2 regions of the Vibrio sp. Vf1514 genome follow, and region 1 is predicted to be linked to the other one. Evidence: riboswitches for the same ligand, from Rfam matches in the RefSeq annotation. Region 1 holds a riboswitch; the other holds the start of a gene.
What was found. Region 1 has a riboswitch for lysine ahead of lysC (lysine-sensitive aspartokinase 3). Riboswitches for the same ligand answer to the same signal wherever they lie in the genome.
Positions count from the first base shown of each region.

Region 2: linked by a shared signal. The riboswitch ahead of ACS18Q_RS08715 (Na+/H+ antiporter NhaC family protein) and the one ahead of lysC (lysine-sensitive aspartokinase 3) in region 1 are both predicted to bind lysine.

Region 1 is NZ_CP197267.1:309,620-320,600, reverse strand. Features, by position in the region: gene ACS18Q_RS01510 (PglL family O-oligosaccharyltransferase) at 68-1,843, shown strand; gene ACS18Q_RS01505 (pyridoxal-phosphate-dependent aminotransferase family protein) at 1,903-3,024, opposite strand; lysine riboswitch at 3,202-3,379, shown strand; gene lysC (lysine-sensitive aspartokinase 3) at 3,487-4,833, shown strand; gene metH (methionine synthase) at 4,919-8,599, opposite strand; gene ACS18Q_RS01490 (cation:proton antiporter) at 8,791-10,134, shown strand; tRNA gene ACS18Q_RS01485 (tRNA-Asp) at 10,804-10,880, opposite strand; rRNA gene rrf (5S ribosomal RNA) at 10,913-10,981, opposite strand, start outside.
Region 2 is NZ_CP197267.1:1,889,320-1,900,300, forward strand. Features, by position in the region: gene hisD (histidinol dehydrogenase) at 1-123, opposite strand, end outside; gene hisG (ATP phosphoribosyltransferase) at 129-1,025, opposite strand; His leader region at 1,080-1,217, opposite strand; gene ACS18Q_RS08710 (sigma-54 interaction domain-containing protein) at 1,602-2,543, shown strand; gene ACS18Q_RS08715 (Na+/H+ antiporter NhaC family protein) at 2,587-4,182, opposite strand; lysine riboswitch at 4,294-4,476, opposite strand; gene ACS18Q_RS08720 (H-NS family histone-like protein) at 4,887-5,291, shown strand; gene ACS18Q_RS08725 (inosine/guanosine kinase) at 5,576-6,880, opposite strand; gene mnmA (tRNA 2-thiouridine(34) synthase MnmA) at 7,265-8,383, shown strand; gene hflD (high frequency lysogenization protein HflD) at 8,418-9,035, shown strand; gene purB (adenylosuccinate lyase) at 9,204-10,574, shown strand; gene ACS18Q_RS08745 (DUF3833 domain-containing protein) at 10,711-10,981, opposite strand, start outside.

The DNA of each region.
Region 1 (10,981 bases):
AGCGGTAAAGTGACGAAACCAGCGACCTCACGCTGGTTTCTTTTTTTCCATTTGGTTGTGAGACATTATGGCAACATTGTTACTGAGTGGCACTCAACTCGAACCGCAAGCACCCAGTGTTCCGTTGAATAAACCGTTTCTGCTTGCGTTGGGGGGCGTGTACCTGCTCGCCATGCACTTTTTTATGCCCAATCCGGGCGGCGCCGGATTGGCATTATCGTTCAATGTCACCACGTGGCTGGTACTGAGCATTGCGCTCGCCGTTGGCCTCTATCAACTGGCCAATTCCCGTAAGCTGCGTTACTCCAAACTGACGGTCGTATTTGTACTCAGTTGCGTGATCATGACGCTGCCAATGTGTTACACCAACGCCAATTGGCAAGGCGCACTGAGCCGCTTGACCGGACTATGGGCTGGGATGCTGTTGTTTGTTGTGCTCCAGCAATTTTATTTCAGCAACAAACACAAACAACGCTTGCTCTGGTTCATCGTTCTGGCTTGTCTGATAGAAGCCGCCTTTGGCCTGTTTCAATACTTTGAGCTCAAACCCGGCAATCTCTTTGGCTACAACACCACGGCTAATCGTCCTTACGGCATTTTCCAACAACCGAATGTGATGGCCAGCTTCTTGGCCACGGGGTTGGTACTTTCAGGGTATCTCCTCGCTCGCCAGCCCAAGAAATACAACAAACACCTCAGTGAAGTCAGCCTGCTCTATTTAACCCCGCTCATGACGCTCCCCCTGCTGGTTGTGCTGGCATCGCGGACAGGGTGGTTGTCGGCCCTCTTCGGGGTGGCGTTAATTCTGCCGTATCTCTACCGCTTTTCAACGCGTCAGCGTTTTATCAACTGGCTGCTGGCCACCCTCGCTGGTGTCCTTCTCGGTCTCGCCGCAGGGCACTCTGCGGGCACTGCGCAATTGATTGAGCAAAAAGCTGATTTGGACAGTCCGCGCCGTTACACCTTTCCTCAAGCAGTGGACATGCTGATCGAGAAACCATTTACCGGTTACGGTTACGGGAATTTCGAAGCCAAATACATGTTGTATACCGCGCGTCAGCATCAACTGAACAACCGCTACCCGCCCGGTTTACCTGCGATGGATCATCCGCACAATGAAATCCTGTATTGGGGTGTCGAAGGTGGATTGCTGCCGATCCTCGGCATGGCGATTGCGGCAGGATTTGTGTTGATGCGCATCCGTTCGGCCAAAAAAGGTACGCGACTGGCGATGTTTGCGCTGTTGTTGCCGATGGTGCTGCACAGCCAGTTGGAATATCCGTTTTATCACTCTGCCATTCACTGGATTACCTTTGTGATCCTCCTATTTTGGATCGACCAGCGCGTCGCAAAATATCGCTTTGCGCGCTTTAGCAAAATCAGCAAGTCCGCCCTGCGCATCACCAGTTTGTTGCTGCCGTTCTTGACGGCGGTGTATATGCTCAGCGCATTACACACCAACTACATTCTGATGAAGTTTGAAGGCTCGCATCCAAAGAATCCGGATCTGTTGAATCAGGTCACCAATCCCGTGGTATGGCAGGATCGCTATGATTGGGACGTCTACAGCACTTACCTCAATATCGGTTTGTACAATCAGCAGCCGCAATACATTCAGCCTTATATTGATTGGTCGTTGGCGATCATCAAACACAAACCTCGCCCTGCGTTTTACAGCAACCTGATTCTGGCCTACCAAGGCTTGGGCGATCACAGCCGCGCCGAACAGATCCGTGCCGAAGCAGAATTCCTGTTTCCTCGTCAAGACTTCACCACTGTGCACTACGAGCCGCCCTCTGCGGCGGTCTCGAGCGTACCGAATCTGGATGAAGATGACGAATAAAAAAGGTGGCCTCAGCCACCTTTTTTGCAGTAAAACTTTTTGCCATGCAACGTCGCCATTTATTGCGTCAGAGCATCTTCCAAAGCCTTAAGACATAGCGCAATATTTTCCGCTCGCGCGCCATAACCCATCACGCCAATGCGCCACGCTTTCCCCGCCAACGCCCCCAAACCTGCACCAATTTCTAAGTTGTATTCATTCAATAGATGATTGCGCACCGCGGCATCATCAACCCCGTCAGGAATGTAAACCGTATTCAACTGCGGCAAACGACTGGCTTCGTCCACCACAAACGTCAATCCGAGCTGTTCCAGCCCCGTTTTGAGTTTCTCGTGCATCTGCCGATGGCGTGCCCACGCGCTTTCCAGCCCTTCATTTTTCAGCATCAATAACGCTTCATGCAGCGCATATAAACTATTCACAGGAGCAGTATGGTGATAGCTGCGTTTACCCTGCCCGCTCCAATACCCCAGCACCAAACTCTGATCGAGGAACCAGCTTTGAATCGGCGTCTTGCGTGACTGTATTTTCTCAATCGCTTGAGCAGAGAACGTCAGCGGCGATAAACCCGGTGCACACGACAAACACTTCTGGCTACCCGAATACACTGCATCCAGTTGCCACTCATCCACCAGCAACGGCACTCCGCCGAGTGAAGTCACCGCATCGACAATCGTCAACATGCCATGCTGCTTTGCCAATGCGCCCAACGCTTGGGCATCACTGCACGCGCCGGTCGAGGTTTCCGCATGCACAAATGCCAGAATCTTCGCATCAGGATGTTGTGCGATCGCGTCAGCCACTTTGTCAACCGAGACGGGGGCGCCCCATGCATCATCCACAATCACCACATCGCCACCGCAACGCACCACGTTTTCACGCATGCGCTCACCAAACACACCGTTGCGGCACACGATCACTTTATCGCCCGGTTCAACCAAGTTGACGAAACACGCTTCCATGCCCGCACTGCCTGGCGCGGAGACTGCAATGGTAAAATCGTTCTGAGTTTGGAATGCATATTTCAACAACTGCTTGAGTTCATCCATCATGCCGACAAACAGCGGGTCCAAGTGGCCAACTGTTGGGCGGCTTAATGCCTGCAAAACCTGAGGGGAAATATCCGATGGCCCCGGGCCCATCAAAATGCGGTGTGGGGGAATGAAACTGCGGATGGTCATAAGTGCTCCTTGCTTTGGGGGTTGAGGAAAATCAAGGTTAATCCAATTCGTTCGCCACCACAATTCGACGGAGGTCTAGAGGTCGAACCACTGTCACATTCAGTGCATAATTATTTTCATTTGCTAAGACATTTACGATTGACATTAAGTACATAAACCCGTTCAATGTCTGAGCTATCTAGCAGAAGAGGAGCACTGCCCAGGCAGGTGTTTTGTGGAGCCTCAACTCCAAAACAGAACACTCAGGGGGAGCAGTGCCGAGATGGATCAGAATTGTGGTTCTGGTTTGTCGGTTGAATGGGCTGAATCCCTTCAACTGTCATCAGTACAACGCTGATGAAGAGCTTCTGAGGAAACCTGTCAAAGTACACCTCTCTTTTTTGCTCTAAGAACACTCTCTTCAAAACATTGGACGTTGGATTACCAACCATTTTATTTTCTGGGAAGTCTGGGAGAAATGCCGTGAGTGCATTCAATGTCGCCAAATTTGGCGGTACAAGTGTTGCAAATTTCGAAGCCATGAGCCGTTGCTCTGCCATCATTGAAAACAATCCACACACCAAATTAGTGGTCAGCAGTGCCTGCTCAGGTGTGACCAACCTATTGGTTGAACTGGCCAATGGCGTGCAAGAGTCAGAACAACGCGCCCTGATCCTCAAACAGTTGGCAGATATTCATCATGCCATCATTGACCAATTGGCGGATCCGACTCAGGTCGAAAAAGAGGTACACACGATTTTAGACAGCGTCGCGAGCGCGGCTGAAGCAGCCTCGTTTCAATCCAGCAAAAAACTAACCGATCATCTAGTGGCGTGTGGTGAGCTGATGTCGACGCATATTTTGGCGCAACTGATGCGCGAGCGAGGCATCAATGCGGTACGTTTTGATATTCGCGACGTGCTGCGCACCGATGATCATTACGGCCGTGCGGAACCTCAGCTCGACGAGATTAAGCGTCTGGCAAAAGCAACACTGGTGCCTTTGTGCCAGCAAAACGTGGTTATCACGCAAGGCTTTATTGGTTCAGATGAACAAGGCAACACCACCACACTAGGGCGTGGCGGCAGTGACTATTCCGCGGCGCTGATTGCCGAAGCTGTTGAAGCCAGCGGACTTGAGATCTGGACGGATGTCCCAGGCATCTACACCACCGATCCACGCATTGCCCCCAAAGCGGCCCCTATTCCAGAGATTAGCTTCAGCGAAGCGTCAGAGATGGCCAACTTTGGCGCCAAGATCCTGCACCCTTCGACGCTGGTTCCGGCGATTCGTCACGGTATCCCGGTGTTTGTCGGTTCGTCAAAAGAGCCAGAAAAAGGCGGCACTTGGATTCGCCAAGAAGTAGAAAACTCGCCACAATTTCGCGCCTTGGCCCTGCGCTGCAACCAAACCATGGTGACCCTGCGCAGCGCCAAAATGTTCCACGCTTACGGCTTCCTCGCCAAAGTGTTTGAGGTGCTGGCCAAGTACAAAATCTCCGTCGATCTGATCACCACCTCAGAGATCAGTGTTTCGCTCACATTAGACAAAACCGACACCGCTGGCGGCGCACCGGAGCTGCCGCAAGAGGCTCGTGCAGAACTGGAAGAATTGGCGACAGTCGAGGTGGAACACAACCTGTGTCTGGTGGCGTTGATCGGTAACCAGATGGAAACCAAAGGCTACGCCAAACAAGTATTCAGCACATTGGGTGACTTCAACCTGCGCATGATTTGCTACGGCGCCAGTGATCACAACCTGTGTTTCTTGGTCGATGCCCCCGTGTCGAAGAACGTGATTCAGAAACTGCATGAAGATCTGTTCGAGTAATAAGTCGCTTTCATGAGTCACACGCATAAAGAAAAGGTCACCCGAGGGTGACCTTTGTTGTTTCTGTGCTGTGCTATTTCAGTACTTAGCCGTTGATATTGGGCCCAAGCCATTTTTCAGCTTCGAGGTGATCCCACCCTTTGCGCTGAGCGTAGCTTTGCACCTGATCATCTTGAATCTGCGCAATGGCAAAGTAGCGTGAATCCGGATGCGAGAAATACCAGCCCGACACTGATGCACCCGGCCACATCGCATAACTGGTGGTCAGCGACATGCCAATCGTCTCTTCAACCTTAAGCATCTCCCACAGGGTGCCTTTCTCAGTATGCTCAGGACACGCGGGATAACCGGGCGCTGGACGAATCCCCTGATATTTTTCGCGAATCAGTTCGTCGTTCGACAGGTTTTCATCCGTCGCGTAGCCCCAAATCTCTTTGCGCACTTTTTCATGCAGGTATTCCGCAAATGCTTCAGCCAAACGATCCGCCACCGCTTGAATCATGATCGCATTGTAATCATCGCCCTGCGCTTTGTATTGATCCGCCAACTCACGTTCGCCAATCCCGCCCGTGACCGCAAATGCACCAATCCAATCCTTTTTACCACTCGATTTCGGCGCGATGTAATCCGACAAGCAGTAGTTTGCTCCTTTGGGCTTGTGGGTTTGCTGGCGTAGGTTATACAGCGTGTGCGCCACTTCCGTACGCGACTCATCGCGGTACACTTCAATGTCATCCCCGACACTCGCGGCTGGGAACAACGCGCACATACCGCTGGCTTTGAGTAACCCCTCTCGTTCAACCTTGTCCAGCAATTCGTTGGCATCTCTAAACAGACGCTGCGCCTCCTCGCCCACTTCTTCGTGTTGCAAGATCGCAGGGTATTTACCCATCAGCGACCAGGTCATGAAAAATGGCGTCCAGTCGATGTACTGACGCAATGTAGATAGCTCAAAGTGTTCAAACACATGGACGCCAGGTTTGGCTGGCACTGGCGGTGTGTAGCTATCCCAATCAATCGGCGCCTTATTTGCCCGAGCTTCCGCAAGTGTCACCGGACGCGTCTTCGGCGTTTTACGCGCATGTTGATCACGTGTGCGTTCGTAGTCCAAATCCAATTTTTCAATAAAGGCTGGACGCAACTCATTCGACAGCAATGAGGTACACACCCCCACCGCGCGTGAGGCATTGTTTACATACACCACAGGCTGATGATAGTTTTGCTCAATCTTCACCGCGGTATGCGCTTTCGAGGTCGTCGCACCGCCAATCAGCAACGGCAAATCAAACCCTTGACGCTCCATTTCTTTGGCGACGTGTACCATTTCATCCAGCGATGGTGTGATCAGACCAGACAAACCGATGATGTCGACGTTCTGCTCACGCGCCACTTTAAGGATCTGTTCACACGGCACCATCACACCCAAGTCAATGATTTCGTAGTTATTACACTGCAATACCACACCGACAATGTTCTTACCGATGTCATGCACATCGCCTTTCACTGTCGCAAGCAGGATCTTACCGTTGGTTGAGCCCGATTGTTTTTCAGCATTGATATACGGTTCTAAGTGCGCCACCGCCTGCTTCATCACGCGCGCCGACTTCACCACCTGCGGCAGGAACATTTTGCCTTCGCCAAATAGATCGCCCACCACGTTCATGCCGTCCATCAGCGGGCCTTCAATCACTTCCAGCGGCTTGCTCGCATTGACGCGTGCTTCTTCGGTATCTTCAACAATAAATTCGGTAATCCCTTTGACCAACGCATGTTCCAGACGTTTCGCAACTGGCCAAGTCCGCCATTCAAGCGCAGACGCATCGTCCTGTTTGCCCACCGCGTTTTCGCGATACGCATCAGCAATCTCCAGTAGGCGTTCGGTCGCGTCGTTGTGACGGTTGAGGATCACATCTTCGACCGCTTCCCGCAGCGTCTCTGGCACGTTGTCGTAAATTTCCAGCTGGCCGGCATTCACGATGCCCATGTCCATGCCGTTTTTGAAACAGTGATACAGGAACACCGCGTGGATCGCTTCACGCACATAGTTGTTGCCGCGGAAGGAGAACGACACGTTGGAGACACCGCCAGAGATCATGGCATGCGGCAAATCGCGTTTGATGTCCGCAACCGCGTTAATAAAGTCGAGCGCATAGTTATTGTGTTCATCGATACCGGTCGCGACCGCGAAGATGTTCGGGTCAAAAATGATGTCCTCTGGTGGGAAACCCACTTCATCAACCAGAATATGGTAAGCGCGGCGACAGATTTCTAATTTACGTTCACGAGTATCGGCTTGGCCAACTTCATCGAACGCCATCACAATCACCGCGGCGCCGTAGCGACGTACGAGTTTCGCCTGTTGAACGAATTTCTCTTTTCCCTCTTTGAGGGAGATGGAGTTCACGATACCTTTACCCTGAATGCATTTCAGGCCCGCTTCGATGACTTCCCACTTGGATGAGTCGACCATCACCGGAACTTTCGAAATCTCTGGCTCCGACGCACAGAGGTTCAGAAAGCGCACCATACAAGCTTCGGCATCTAACATGCCTTCATCCATGTTGATGTCGATGATCTGCGCGCCATTTTCGACCTGTTCACGCGCGACATCGAGCGCTTCGTCATACAGCTCTTCTTTAATCAGGCGCTTGAAACGTGCCGAACCGGTCACGTTGGTGCGTTCCCCCACGTTCACAAACAGCGTTTCTTTGGCGATGTTCAGCGGCTCAAGGCCCGAGAGACGACATTCCACATTGAGCGTTGGCAACGCGCGAGGCGTCACGCCTTCCACGGCTTTCGCCATTGCAGCAATGTGTTCCGGCGTCGTCCCACAACAGCCGCCCACTAAATTGAGGAAACCCGTTTTGGCCCATTCTTCAATGTGCTCGGCCATCTCCTCTGCGGAAAGGTCGTATTCACCAAAGGCATTGGGTAAGCCGGCGTTGGGGTGAGCAGAGACATGACATTCGGCAATACGTGATAACTCTTCCACGTATTGACGTAGTTCGTCAGGACCCAAAGCACAGTTCAAGCCAAAAGAAATTGGGCGCACGTGACGCAGGGCGTTATAGAAGGCTTCTGTGGTTTGGCCCGACAACGTACGACCAGAGGCATCCGTAATGGTGCCTGAAATCATCACGGGCAATTCAATGCCCAACTCTTCAAATACCGACTCGACCGCAAACGCACACGCTTTGGCGTTCAGTGTATCGAAGATGGTTTCAATCAGGATGAGATCACTGCCGCCCTTAATCAGTGCGCGCGTCGATTCAGAATACGCTTCAACCAACTGATCAAAGGTGACATTTCGATAGCCGGGGTCGTTCACATCCGGTGAAATCGAACACGTACGGTTGGTTGGGCCAAGCACGCCAGCCACATAGCGAGGTTTATGCGGCGTTTTCGCCGTCCATTCGTCTGCCGCTTCACGCGCGAGCTTCGCTGCTGCCAAATTGATCTCAGCACTCAGCGATTGCATGTCGTAATCCGCCATCGCAATGGTGGTGGCATTGAAGGTGTTGGTTTCGAGTATGTCGGCGCCCGCTTCGAGGTAAGCGGTATGAATCTCTTTGATCAACTGAGGCTGAGTAAGTACCAACAGGTCATTATTTCCCTTCAGATCACTGTGCCAGTCGGCAAAACGTTCACCGCGATAATCCTGCTCTTCCAGCTTATATCCTTGGATCATGGTGCCCATACCACCGTCGATCAACAAGATTCGCTGTTGCAGTTGCGATTCAATTTGGTGTCTTACATTAGTTCCCACAATACAGCCTCATTCCTTTTGCTTTTTTCCCATCCTATCACACATTGAATAGAAATCTAGACGTCTAAAACAGCAAATTTACTCGATTCATTGACCCGCGAATTGATAAAAGGGTATATAAAAAAGTGTTTGCTATTTACCCAGCATCGAAGGACAATTTCGTTCATATTTTGTTACACAACGAGAAGAAAATGTCGGTCTACTATACTCTGTGCTTTCTATCTGCTGCGGCAATGATGATCGCCTTTTTAAACAGTAAGATAGGTAAGATGCAAACCACGATTGCAATCACTGCCGGGTCCATGTTGCTTTCCTTACTTATCCTCATCGCCGGTCAGAATAACTGGTTTCATCTGACTCAAATTGCTACTGAAACAGTCACCAGCATCAACTTCGAAAACTTCCTCCTCAAAGGCATTTTAGGATTCCTTCTATTTGCCGGTGGTCTGGGCATTAAACTGCCGAACCTGAAAGATCAAAAGTGGGAAATTACGGTTTTAGCACTGGGTGCGACGCTCTTCTCAACCTTCTTCATTGGTTTCGGTCTCTACGGCCTCTGTCAGCTTATCGGTATCCAATTTGATTTAGTCTACTGCCTGCTGTTTGGCGCACTGATTTCACCAACCGACCCCATCGCTGTTCTGGCCATCGTCAAAAAACTCAACGCCCCAAAACGTATTTCCACGCAAATCGAAGGCGAATCGCTGTTTAACGACGGCTTTGGTCTGGTGATCTTCGTGACCATCTTTACCATCGCATTCGGCCATGAAACACCAACCGTCGGCAGTGTGTTTGGTTTGTTTGCACAAGAAGCCATGGGCGGCATTCTGTATGGTTTCGTATTGGGTCTAATTTTCCACTACTTGATCAGTGCCACTGACGACCACTCCATGGAGCTGTTACTGACCATTGGTATTCCAACCGCAGGTTATGTGTTTGCTGATGTGATTCACGTCTCTGGCCCGCTAGCAATGGTAGTGTCGGGCATCATGATTGGTAACTGGACCCGCTTTATCGGTTTCTCGAAAGAGAGTGAAGAACATTTGGATCACTTCTGGGAATTGGTCGACGAGTTCCTCAACGGCGTACTGTTCCTGCTGATCGGTATGTCGATGCTGCTATTTGAATTCCACGAGGAAGACTGGATCATGATGGCCATCTCGATTCCACTGGTTCTGTGCGCGCGTTACCTGAGTGTGTTCGTGTCTTACATCGGTTTTAAGCGTTACCGGAAATACAACCCTTGGTCGATTAAGATCCTGACATGGGGTGGCTTGCGCGGTGGTTTGGCGCTCGCAATGGCACTATCAATTCCATCTGGCATGATGGTGATTCCAGACAAGCTCATTGACGTGAAAGAGCTGATTCTGGTGATGACTTATTCCGTGGTGGTATTCTCTATCTTGATTCAAGGGTCAACCATTACCCCAATGATTGAGAAAGCGAAGCAAGCTGAAAAAGAAATGGAACACGAACTGCAGGTTGCGAAAAGCGAGGCAGAACAAGCCAAAGAACAGCAAGAACAAAACGTTTAAAGGCACCATCGTCATCCATGGTGAAAGCAGCAACTTAGTTGCTGCTTTTTTATTGCCGCCACATCCTTCCTCTTCCTTATCCAGTTATCGTAGGCATGTCGGTTGTTACGAACATAGGTAATCAGGGATGATCAACGTTGAGAACGCCTCGATAACCATTCAGCATCAGCATTTGATTCGTAAAATCACCCGCGTCAAAGCCGACCGAGTGCTGAAACAAATCCTCTGAGCGACTCCCTCCTCTTTGAGCCGATGCCTGTGCATCGGCTTTTTTGTCTCGACTCCCCCGCTCTTCTATCTCAACGTCTCAATACATCATCGAGCACTTCCTCAAATCACATGCTGTCTCATCGGTTTGTCATGCTGCTCAGACGATACCGCCCTTGAGAGACTCCCTATAGACCTCAGAATCGCACCATCAGCAATGGGGTCAACCAGTAATGGGGTCATTGGTGTGGAATCTAATCATGATGTGCAATTCATAAAAGGATAGGAGCGGAGGTGGCACGATGCTGTGTAGGTAACCTCATCAAGCCAGATAAACATAACGTGAGAAGGGGAAGGGGAGCTGAATGAGCAATCGCGCTGAGATAAAGGATAGAGATTCGGTGCGTTTTCTAAACGCCAGATAGCAAAAAACCCAGTCAAAGACTGGGTTTTCAAAATAAGTGGCGGAGCGGACGGGACTCGAACCCGCGACCCCCGGCGTGACAGGCCGGTATTCTAACCAACTGAACTACCGCTCCGCACTGGTTAGACTCAAGAGTCTAAATTTAAAGCCTGGCGATGTTCTACTCTCACATGGGGAGACCCCACACTACCATCGACGCTGTTTCGTTTCACTTCT
Region 2 (10,981 bases), 1.6 Mb from region 1:
GCGGACTTTCGCAATCACTTCCGAGACCGCCGCAGTAATATTGGCACCCTCTGCAATCGCTGGACGCTCCAGAATGGAGTCCTGCTGTGTCTCACTCAATGATTGCCAAACAACAGTTCTCATGGCGATTACTCCATAATCTTTTCGATCGGTAGAACAAGAATAGAACTCGCGCCCAATGCTTTCAGTTGTTCCATGGTTTCCCAGAACAAGTTTTCTGAGCTCACCATGTGCACGGCCACTTTGGTCTTATCCGCAGAAAGCGGCAGAACCGTTGGGTCTTCAGCACCCGGCAGCAGTGATTTCACTTGTGCCAATTTATCCACTGGTGCGTGCAGCATGATATATTTAGATTCTTTTGCTTGTTGGACACCTTGCATACGTGCCAGCAGTTTGCCAATCAGGGCCACTTTATCCGCTGCAAAATCGCCGCCGCGTTGAATCAAAACCGCTTTTGATTGATAAATCACTTCAACTTCTTTCAGGCCATTGGCTTCCAGCGTTGCGCCGGTAGAAACCAAGTCAGCAATCGCATCCGCCAAGCCCGCGCGCGGCGCCACTTCTACTGAACCGGTGAGCATACAGGTGGTGAAATCAATGCCTTGTTCGTCCATGTAGGCTTTTAGCAGTTGGGGATACGTGGTTGCGATACGCTTACCGCGCAAATCTTGAGGGCCGTTGTAACGTTCTTCTTTATCGATCGCGATGGAGAGACGGCAGCCGCCAAAGTCCATACGACGCAGCGACACAAACTCACTGGCTTGATTCAGCGCCACACGGTCAAGACGTGCTTCTTCCAACACGTTCTCGCCGACAAAACCTAGATCAACAACGCCATCCATGATCAAACCTGGAATGTCATCATCACGAACCAGCAACAGATCAATTGGCATATTTAGTGAATGAACCACCAATCGTTCACCCATGATATTGAATTTCACACCACATTTTTTCAAAAGCTCCTGACACTCTTTACTCAGGCGACCTTTCTTTTGAACTGCGATTCTTAGGCGTTGTGTCTGCATTACATTCTTCCTTTGCAAATTATTGAATTTATTTCAGATTTATGAAAACCAAATAGTAAAAAACCCTCGAGAGATTGGTCTCCCGAGGGTCTGAAATCTTAAAATACTTTTCATGTAACCACCGGGAGAGTCCTGCCTCCCGGGTATGCGTACATCTCCCGAAAGACAACTTAGGGATGATGGTGATGATGAATGTTCATGACAAAATTACGCATACTTAACAACTTTTCGTTGGTTAACTGGATTGCTTTCAACACTAACGAAGCTGACGAAAATTTGCAACCGCTAATTTAATTTTTTTTCACCTTTTGTTTTCGTGGCCCAACGCCCGTGTATTCGGGCATTCACAATCATGACTCAGCGCACCAATCCGGCCTCTGTTTTGCCTGCTGATCTCCCCTCATACATCGTGTTGATATCCGCGGCGAACGCTAAAAAACCAACATGCACAGTGATGAATTTCACATAAAAATGCGCCATCCGCATGACGTTCTTAAAAATAAGACAACTCAATTCCCCCAACGGGTTTGTGAACCGCTACGGTTAAAGAGTCATTCTGTTGTCTTGGTATACCTTGTGAACCCTCAAGCCGATTCTGTTGACACCTCGGCCATCCACACGCTGGAGTTAATTGGCGAAAGTTCCAGCATGGCCGACGTCCGTCACAAGATAGTCAAATACGCAAGCAGCGACGCTGAAGTACTCATTCAAGGAGAAACCGGGGTCGGCAAAGGGCTATGCGCCAAACTGATTCATCAGCTCTCCTCACGACGAGAATCCCCCTTTATTGAAGTCAACTGTGGCTCGATTGCCAGCGGCCTGATTGCCTCGGAATTATTCGGCCACCAAAAAGGCGCCTTCACGGGTGCAATCACCGATCACGTTGGTTATATTCAGCGCTCGAATCAGGGGACGCTGTTTCTCGACGAAATTGGTGATATGCCCACCGACCTGCAAATTCATCTGTTGCACTTTCTCGAATCGAAAAAGATGCAGCGTTTGGGCTCCGACAGCAGCGTCAGCGTCAACTGCCGAATTATTGCAGCCAGCCACGTCGACTTAAAACAAGACATTATTCAGGGCGGATTTCGGGAAGATTTGTATTATCGCCTCAATATCTTACCGCTATTTATTTCCCCACTTCGCGAACGCAAAGCCGATATTCCGGGGTATGCTCACTACTTTCTCAACGTGTTGAGTGACGGTAAAAGGAAGCACTTAACCAAACCGGTGTTGGATTATCTCAGTCGCCACTCATGGCCCGGTAACGTACGTGAACTGCGTAACGTGATTCAGCGAGCCATCATTATGTGTGGCGACAAAAATATAGCCATTGCCGACCTCGGGTTGGATCTGGCGGATCGGCAAATGCTTCCCGCCTTTGACACCATCGATTCAGATTATTTGTTGCAGGTGATTGGCGAGCATAAACATAACATGAGTGCGGCAGCCCGTTATTTGGGTATTTCCCGTACCACTTTATATCGATTGCTCAAAAAGTACGATTTGCAGAAATAAAAAAAGCCCCGCCGAAGCGGAGCTTTGTCAATCAATCAAGGCGTTAAGCAGTTTCGCACTTTGACATCTTCGCTTTTGATAAGCTGATGAAAGCAAAACATACCGCAATAAAGGCTGCCGTAGCCGCTGCAAATGACAGCGCCAAAGAGTCCGTCATGCCTAGGACCACGAAACCTATCGCGGATACGCCCGCAACCGCCAAAGAGTATGGCAGCTGTGTCGATACGTGATCAATGTGGCAACAACGCGCACCAGTAGAAGACAGGATCGTTGTGTCTGAGATAGGTGAACAGTGGTCGCCAAATACAGAACCCGCCAGTACAGCACTCAGCATGGGTAACATCAGCGCGATATCGGTTGCACCGGCCATGTCACCGGCGATTGGCAGCATGATGCCGAAGGTGCCCCAAGAGGTACCGGTTGAGAACGCCATAATCCCTGACAGTGCAAAGAGGATGACAGGTAACCAGTGCGGGTTAATACTGCCCTGCACCAACGACGAAAGGTATGCGCCCGTTTTCATGTCACCAATCACGGCACCGATCGTCCACGCAAAGACCAGAATCAGAATCGCGCCAAACATGGATTTTGCGCCAACCCACAATGTTTTTGCAATTTCTGTCATCGCAATGCGTTGTTTCAGTACGGTATAAAGCGCCACCGCCAAGCCAACCAGACCACCGTAAATCAGGGATGTACCCACGTCGGTATTTTCAAATGCACCCAGCAGGTTAAACGCAATGCCGTCATCAGCCAGCGATTGACCACCGGTGTAGAGCATCGCGCCAATGGTTGCGACAATCAACAAGACGATCGGCAGGATCAAGTCCGACACTTTGCCGTGCTCGCTTTCGCGAATATCCAACTCTTCATTGAGATCGTGAGCCACTTCTGAATCGTTGTCGCCATCAAAGCCACGGCCTTGAGACGCGTTGATTTCATGTTGACGCATTGGACCAATGTCCATTTGGAACCACACAACCGCAAACACCATCAACAAAGCGAAAATAGCGTAGAAGTTCATCGGAACCAAACGCAGGTACGCGCCCAGTGGTGAGTAATCCGTAATACCGTGTGACACCAAAATGCCACCGATAATGGTCATAATGTAGGCACCCCAGCTAGACGCTGGCATCACCACGCACATTGGCGCAGCCGTTGAATCCAGAATGTAAGCCAGTTTCGCACGGGAGACATAGAAACGGTCCGTCACAGGACGGGCAATCGAACCCACGGCGAGACTGTTAAAGTAATCGTCAACAAAGATGAATACGCCAAGGAAAGCAGCCAGCAGCTTCGAGCCACGTTTGCTCTTCACGCGAACTTGCGCCCATTCAGCAAAAGCACGCGTACCGCCCGATAGCGTCAGCAGCGCGGTCATCATGCCCAAGAGCAACAGGAAGCCAACGATACTCATGTTCCACGTGTTCAGACCACCGTCTTCAATAAAGACATTCGACACTTTGGTGCCGACGTAGCTTAATGCGCCACCCACAGAGTAATCGGCAAGAAGTAATGCACCAAGTAAAATACCGACACCCAAGGATACCAATACTTTGCGGGTAATAATCGCTAGGCTAAGAGCCACCAACGGCGGCAAGATAGACAAAGGAGAGGAAGCAAAATCAATTAAATTCATGATCTTCAAAAACCAGTAATAAATGGCTAGAGATCTACTGCAGACAAACCACGCAACGCAGTACGCAATTTATGTTGAACTAAGCGAAAGGGAAGCGAACACTTCACCCAACCCTACAGTAGCGCTCCATAGTTTAACAAAATATAGACTATGGCAGTGTTGGCGCTATTCGCGAACAACCCCAGCCAGCCGCTTTGATGTGCAAACTGACTTCGGCGATATAGCCTTTCTTCATGGTTCATTGGCATCACCCCAACCATGAATACTATTCGATACCGCGCCTCTACATCGAAAGTAGGACAATACGCTACGGCTGACTGCAATCAGCTGATGCCCACGTCGTACTTCGCATTAGGTGCGAGCTATTGTACTTATCGAGATTGTCAATGCAACATATCCTGTTACTTTAATTCGCCGACACAAGGTCACACTGAAGAGGTAGGCATTGATACTCATTTCATATAACTATGCAATAAATATCACGAACACCATATATAAAGACACACCAAACATGCATCAATTTAACCAAACGACCAATAAAACCATAATTAACTTATGGATGAATTCGTCACACAATAATAACCAATGTCATTTAATTCGCTTATATTGAATATTTTCAATATTATTTCACTTTCAATGTTGCCAGAATAAATTACTGGGTTTAGTATTGAACTGTTAATTATTCTATTTTATAGGAAACGGTAATGTCGGAAGTTACGAAAACTCTGTTGAATATTCGCAGCCTACGTGCTTATGCTCGCGAATTGACTCTGGAGCAGCTAGAAGAAGCTCTGGATAAATTAACAATCGTTGTTCAAGAACGTAAAGAATCTGAAGAAGAAGAGCGCGCAGAACGCGAAGCGCAAGAAGCTAAATTAGCAGCGATCGCGGAACAAATTGCAAAAGACGGCATTGACGTTGATGCACTGATTACTGCCCTTGCTGGCGAAACAAAAACAAAAGTAAAAGGCAAACGCGCGCCTCGTCCTGCGAAATACAAATACATGGACAACGGTGTAGAGAAAACTTGGACTGGTCAAGGTCGTACACCTTCTGTTATCCAGAAAGCACTGGATGAAGGCAAATCTCTTGAAGAGTTCGCGCTATAACGCATGTTAAGCAAATGAAAGAAAGGCTCCGAAAGGAGCCTTTTTTATTAATCGCAGAAATAAATAACCGTGGATGTTGTAGCAAATCGATATACTCCCAATTGATGATCATCTCATTGTGTATACTGACTTACATGTTGCATTATTCTGACACATTTCTACATTTTCTATATGTAAATTTCTACATCAACAAATTTCAACGCATAGCATACGCTAATTATTACCAATCATTGGCCGATAAAAAAACGCCACCCTTTGGAGTGACGTTTTTAAATAACAACTGATTAGCGTTCCCAGTAGGCTTCTTCCAAGCTGTCTTCCCGCTCAGGCAAACCACGCGACAAACGTGGTGAATGTTGAACCAATACCTCATAACTCACGCGGTTTGAATATTTACAAACCTGAGAAAATGAAGAATAAGTTAGAAACTCGTGCTGGTGTTTACTGGAATTCGGTACGTTTTCTTTGTGGTATTTATTCGCTGCCATATCGTGCAACAGTGCCGACAAAGCCGCATCGCCCGCACCATTAGTATTTTTAATCTTCTCAGGGCCACCCATATAAGGCGCAATATGAGAATATACACGCACGGGGTTGATGCAGCTCGCTTTGCTCGCCGGACGGCTAAATTCAAAACGGTTGAATTCTGGAATCGAGCCCGGTAGCAGCGGCAGAGAGGTTTCACGTTTCACGGTATCTTCAGTATACCCGGCCATGAACAGCCCCACAGGACCTGCAGTACACAGCACCAAGTCCACCCAATCCAACGCTTTGTTCGAAGCCGCCAGTGGGTCGCGCTCGCCGGTTAACGCTTCCGCTTCATCTTCGTTCATTGCGACAACCGTGACATGGTCACGCAGGAATTCCTGCCAGAAGGTTGGATCGTCTTGAATCACGAACTTGGTGCCTAAAGTCAGCACCACAGGCACATCGTATTTCTTGGCAAATTCGATCGCGCGCATGGTGGCATCCGGCATTGGGTCGCCAGCTTTGCAGCGCACTAAATAAGCGGTGATCACCAAAGCCGAAGCACTTTGGAAAATCTTCTCAGGAATATTTTCCGGGCTTAGCTGGTTCATCTGACCTTCGCTAATCGCAAATGTCCGTTCGCCATCTTCAGTGATCAATGCAAAACAGCGGCCAATGGCGCCGTCCACACCTTGCAGATAATTCAGATCCATACGGCTGGAGGTATTACACAGATAACGGTAACCGTAGCTGCCGATTTTAATGTCCTGACTCATCACCCCTAATAAGGTCGAACGGTCATCTGCCAGAACCGAATAGTTGTGCAGCGTGTTTCCGATGGTGCCACCGGCATATTCATTGGTGATCAGTTTTTCAGACTTTAATTCGTTGTATAACGCTTCCGCGGCGTCATCATTAATGACCAGCGAATGTCCTTTACTCAAACCATAACGCTCAATCAAGTCGGTATCGACTTTCGCTTCAATATCCACCAAAGTTTGGTCGATACCAATAATATGAGTGCGCGACATCTTTTTGCTTTCTTGTGCTTGAATCACAAGAGGGTCACGCGCGTGTACAGGAAAATAGTGCTTTGATTTGCGTTGGCCAGGAAATTTCATAACGTCAATTTGGGCTTGGAATGAAAGGATGCGGGATTCTACCTTGCACCCTATACGGCGGCAACTCACACAATTATAGCAAACGATTGCAAAGCGGATATTTTTATCAGCGTGATAAATAAGAACGATTACATCATGCATCGTTATTAATATAACCTCATTTGCCTTCCAGTTTTCGCCGGTACAACATCGCATCATTTCAAGGTTCAGCATCCCCCCTCACCTGTTTCGGTAATTTCTGCTAAACGGTTGTCGATTATTTCACCGCTGACGTAAACTCCAGCAAATAACACGGCAAGGAAGTGTGATTGCGGTCGCGGATCTGTCCTCAAAAAAATCTTTCTGTTAGAATCTGCCTCCTAGTTAATCAAGTGGTGTTTAGTCATGTCAGAGAACCGCAACGCAAACAGCCAAAAGAAAGTCATAGTCGGTATGTCAGGTGGCGTTGATTCATCCGTTTCAGCTTATCTTCTTCAGCAACAGGGGTATCAGGTCGAAGGCCTGTTCATGAAGAACTGGGAAGAAGATGACAACGAAGAATACTGCACCGCGGCGGAAGATCTGGCCGATGCTCAGGCAGTCTGTGACAAACTGGGTATCCATCTGCATACCATCAACTTTGCCGCAGAATACTGGGACAACGTGTTCGAGTATTTCCTCGCAGAATACAAAGCCGGTCGTACGCCAAACCCAGACATCCTTTGTAACAAAGAAATTAAGTTCAAAGCCTTCCTCGAATTTGCTGATGAAGTGCTCGATGCTGACTACATTGCCATGGGTCACTATGTGCGTCGTACGTTCCCAGAACACGGTGAAAAACCGCAAATGCTACGTGGTCTGGATGGCAACAAAGATCAGAGTTACTTCCTTTATACACTGGGCCATGAGCAAGTTGCTCGCAGCCTGTTCCCTGTGGGTGAACTTGAGAAACCGGAAGTCCGCCGAATTGCGGAAGAACAAGGACTTATCACGGCGAAGAAAAAAGATTCGACCGGGATTTGTTTCATCGGTGAGCGCAAATTTACCGATTTCTTGTCTCGCTATTTGCCAGCGCAACCGGGTAAAATCGAAACACCTGAAGGGAAAGTCATTGGTGAGCATCAGGGTCTGATGTATCACACGCTGGGTCAACGTAAAGGTCTGCACATTGGTGGGATGAAAGACGGCTCGGAAGATCCGTGGTACGTGGCCGAGAAAGATCTGAAACGTAACGTGCTCATTGCCGTGCAAGGTGCCGATCACCCATTGCTGAAATCCAATGGCCTGATCGCATCTCAGTTGCACTGGGTTGACCGCCTGCCAATGACAGAACCGATGCGTTGCACGGTGAAAACACGTTATCGCCAAACGGACATCCAATGCACCGTGACGCCTGTGGATGAGAACACCATCAAAGTGATGTTTGACGAACCACAAGTGGCGGTGACCCCAGGTCAGTCAGCCGTATTCTATCAAGGCGAAGTATGTCTTGGTGGCGGCATCATCGAAGAACGACTTTCTTAAGTCGATTCAGCTCGTCAATTTTAGGAGTATATACGTGGCTAACACAAACTATGACCGTACCATCGCTTTCGCCGGGATCTGCCAAGCTGTTGCTTTGGTTCAGCAAGTGGCGAAAAACGGTTACTGTGATTCAGACGCGTTTGAAACTTCACTAAAAGCAATTCTGTCGACAAATCCATCGAATACGCTGAATGTATTCGGCAGCGAGGCCAACCTCAAAGTGGGCCTCGAATGCTTGGTCAATGGCATCGACAGTACCCCGGCTGGCAGCGAAGTGACTCGCTACATCATCAGCCTGATGGCTTTAGAACGTAAACTCACCGGCCGTCGCGACGCGATGTCGCAGCTTGGCGATCGCATTCAAATGATTGAACGCCAGGTCGAACATTTCGACCTGTTTGATGATCAGATGATCAGCAACCTCGCCAGTGTTTACCTCGATGTGATTAGCCCAATCGGCCCACGCATTCAGGTAACGGGCACGCCCGCAGTCCTGCAGCAAACCACCAACCAGCAAAAAGTGCGTGCACTGCTGCTGTCGGGTATTCGCTGCGCTGTGCTGTGGCGGCAGGTTGGCGGCAAACGACGCCACTTAATTTTTGGTCGCAAAAAGATGATTGAACAGGCGAAGATCCTGTTAGCCAGACTGTAATCAAGTCCTCGTTAGCTCGCGATCCGTCGCGAGCTACTTTTTTGCGCCCAATTCTGATTCTTTGACCCAAACAACGTTAGCGCAAACGTTTGCGCAATATTCGTGACAATTGCCACTGTTATTGGTATAAAGCACACGAAATTTAGAAACTCAATTCAGGAGAACACCATGGAACTGTCAGCATTGACTGCTGTTTCACCAGTAGACGGCCGTTACGGAAGTAAAACTATTGCACTACGCAGCATCTTTAGCGAGTTTGGCCTACTAAAGTACCGCTCTATCGTTGAAATCCGTTGGCTACAAAAATTAGCAGCCACCGATGCGATTAAGGAAGTACCAGCATTCAGTGCAGAAGCAAACCAGTTCCTGGACGACCTCGCCGCCAACTTCAGTGAAGAAGATGCGCTGCGCATCAAAGAGATTGAACGCACCACCAACCACGACGTGAAAGCGGTTGAATACTTCCTGAAAGAAAAAGTTGCGGGCGTTCCTGAACTACACGCTGTCAACGAATTCATTCACTTTGCGTGTACGTCTGAAGACATCAACAACACCTCTCACGCGCTGATGCTAAAAGAAGCACGCGAAACCGTAATTCTGCCAGAAATTCGTAACCTGATTGATGCGATCAAAGCACTGTCTGTGGAATACCGCGATATCCCACTACTGTCACGGACTCACGGTCAGCCAGCGTCACCATCCACCATGGGTAAAGAGATGGCGAACGTGGCGTACCGCATGGAACGTCAGTACAAGCAAATCGAAAACGTTGAGATTCTGGCGAAAATCAACGGCGCAGTCGGTAACTACAACGCTCACCTGTCTGCCTACCCAACCGTGGATTGGCACACATTCAGCGAAGAGTTTGTGACCGAATCTCTGGGCGTCACTTGGAACCCATACACCACGCAGATCGAACCGCACGATTACATCGCTGAGCTGTTTGATGCCGTGGCTCGTTTTAACACCATTCTGATCGACTTCGACCGTGACGTTTGGGGTTACATCGCACTGGGCCACTTCAAGCAAAAAACCATTGCTGGCGAAATCGGTTCTTCAACCATGCCGCACAAAGTAAACCCAATCGACTTCGAAAACTCAGAAGGTAACTTGGGCCTGGCAAACGCAGTCTTTGGTCACTTGGCGCAAAAACTGCCGATCTCTCGCTGGCAACGTGACCTGACGGATTCAACCGTGCTGCGTAACTTGGGTGTGGGCGTGGGCTATGCCATCATCGCTTATGCTTCAACCATGAAAGGTATCAGCAAGCTGGAAGTGAACCGCGACGCCCTGCTGGCTGAGCTAGACAAAAACTGGGAAGTTCTGGCTGAGCCAGTACAAACAGTGATGCGTCGTTACGGCATTGAGAAACCTTATGAGAAGCTGAAAGAGCTGACTCGTGGTAAACGTGTCGACGGCGAAGCGATGCGTCACTTCATCGATGGTCTGGAACTGCCTGAAGACGAGAAAGCTCGTCTGAAAGAGATGACGCCAGCAAGCTACATCGGTTACGCCATTGAGCTGACTGATCAGCTGTAATGCCTTCGCGGTGAAAGCGCTAAAAATTGAAAAGGGAGCCTCCGCTCCCTTTTTTGTTTACGACAAAGCTTAAACGCACAGCTGACATCGATTCTCTTCCAAAAACTCGCGTCTACTCTTTTTCAAAAACTCGTATTTAATCTTTTTCAAAAAACAGCGTCACTTTGCCCACTTCCAGACCAAATTTGCGAATGGTGGTGACATTAAATAAACGCTTGTCATCTTGACGGAACAACCAATCATCAAAGCTGACCGTCACTTCGCTGTCATCCGTCTTGAGCAGAAAATCGTATTGCCATTGCAGCGCATTGCCAATCTCTTGCCCGGTCGCAATGCCAATCACATCATCTGCCGTGCCTTGATAATGGCCGTCAGCGGTTCGCGTAATCGTCCAGACGCGTTGACTC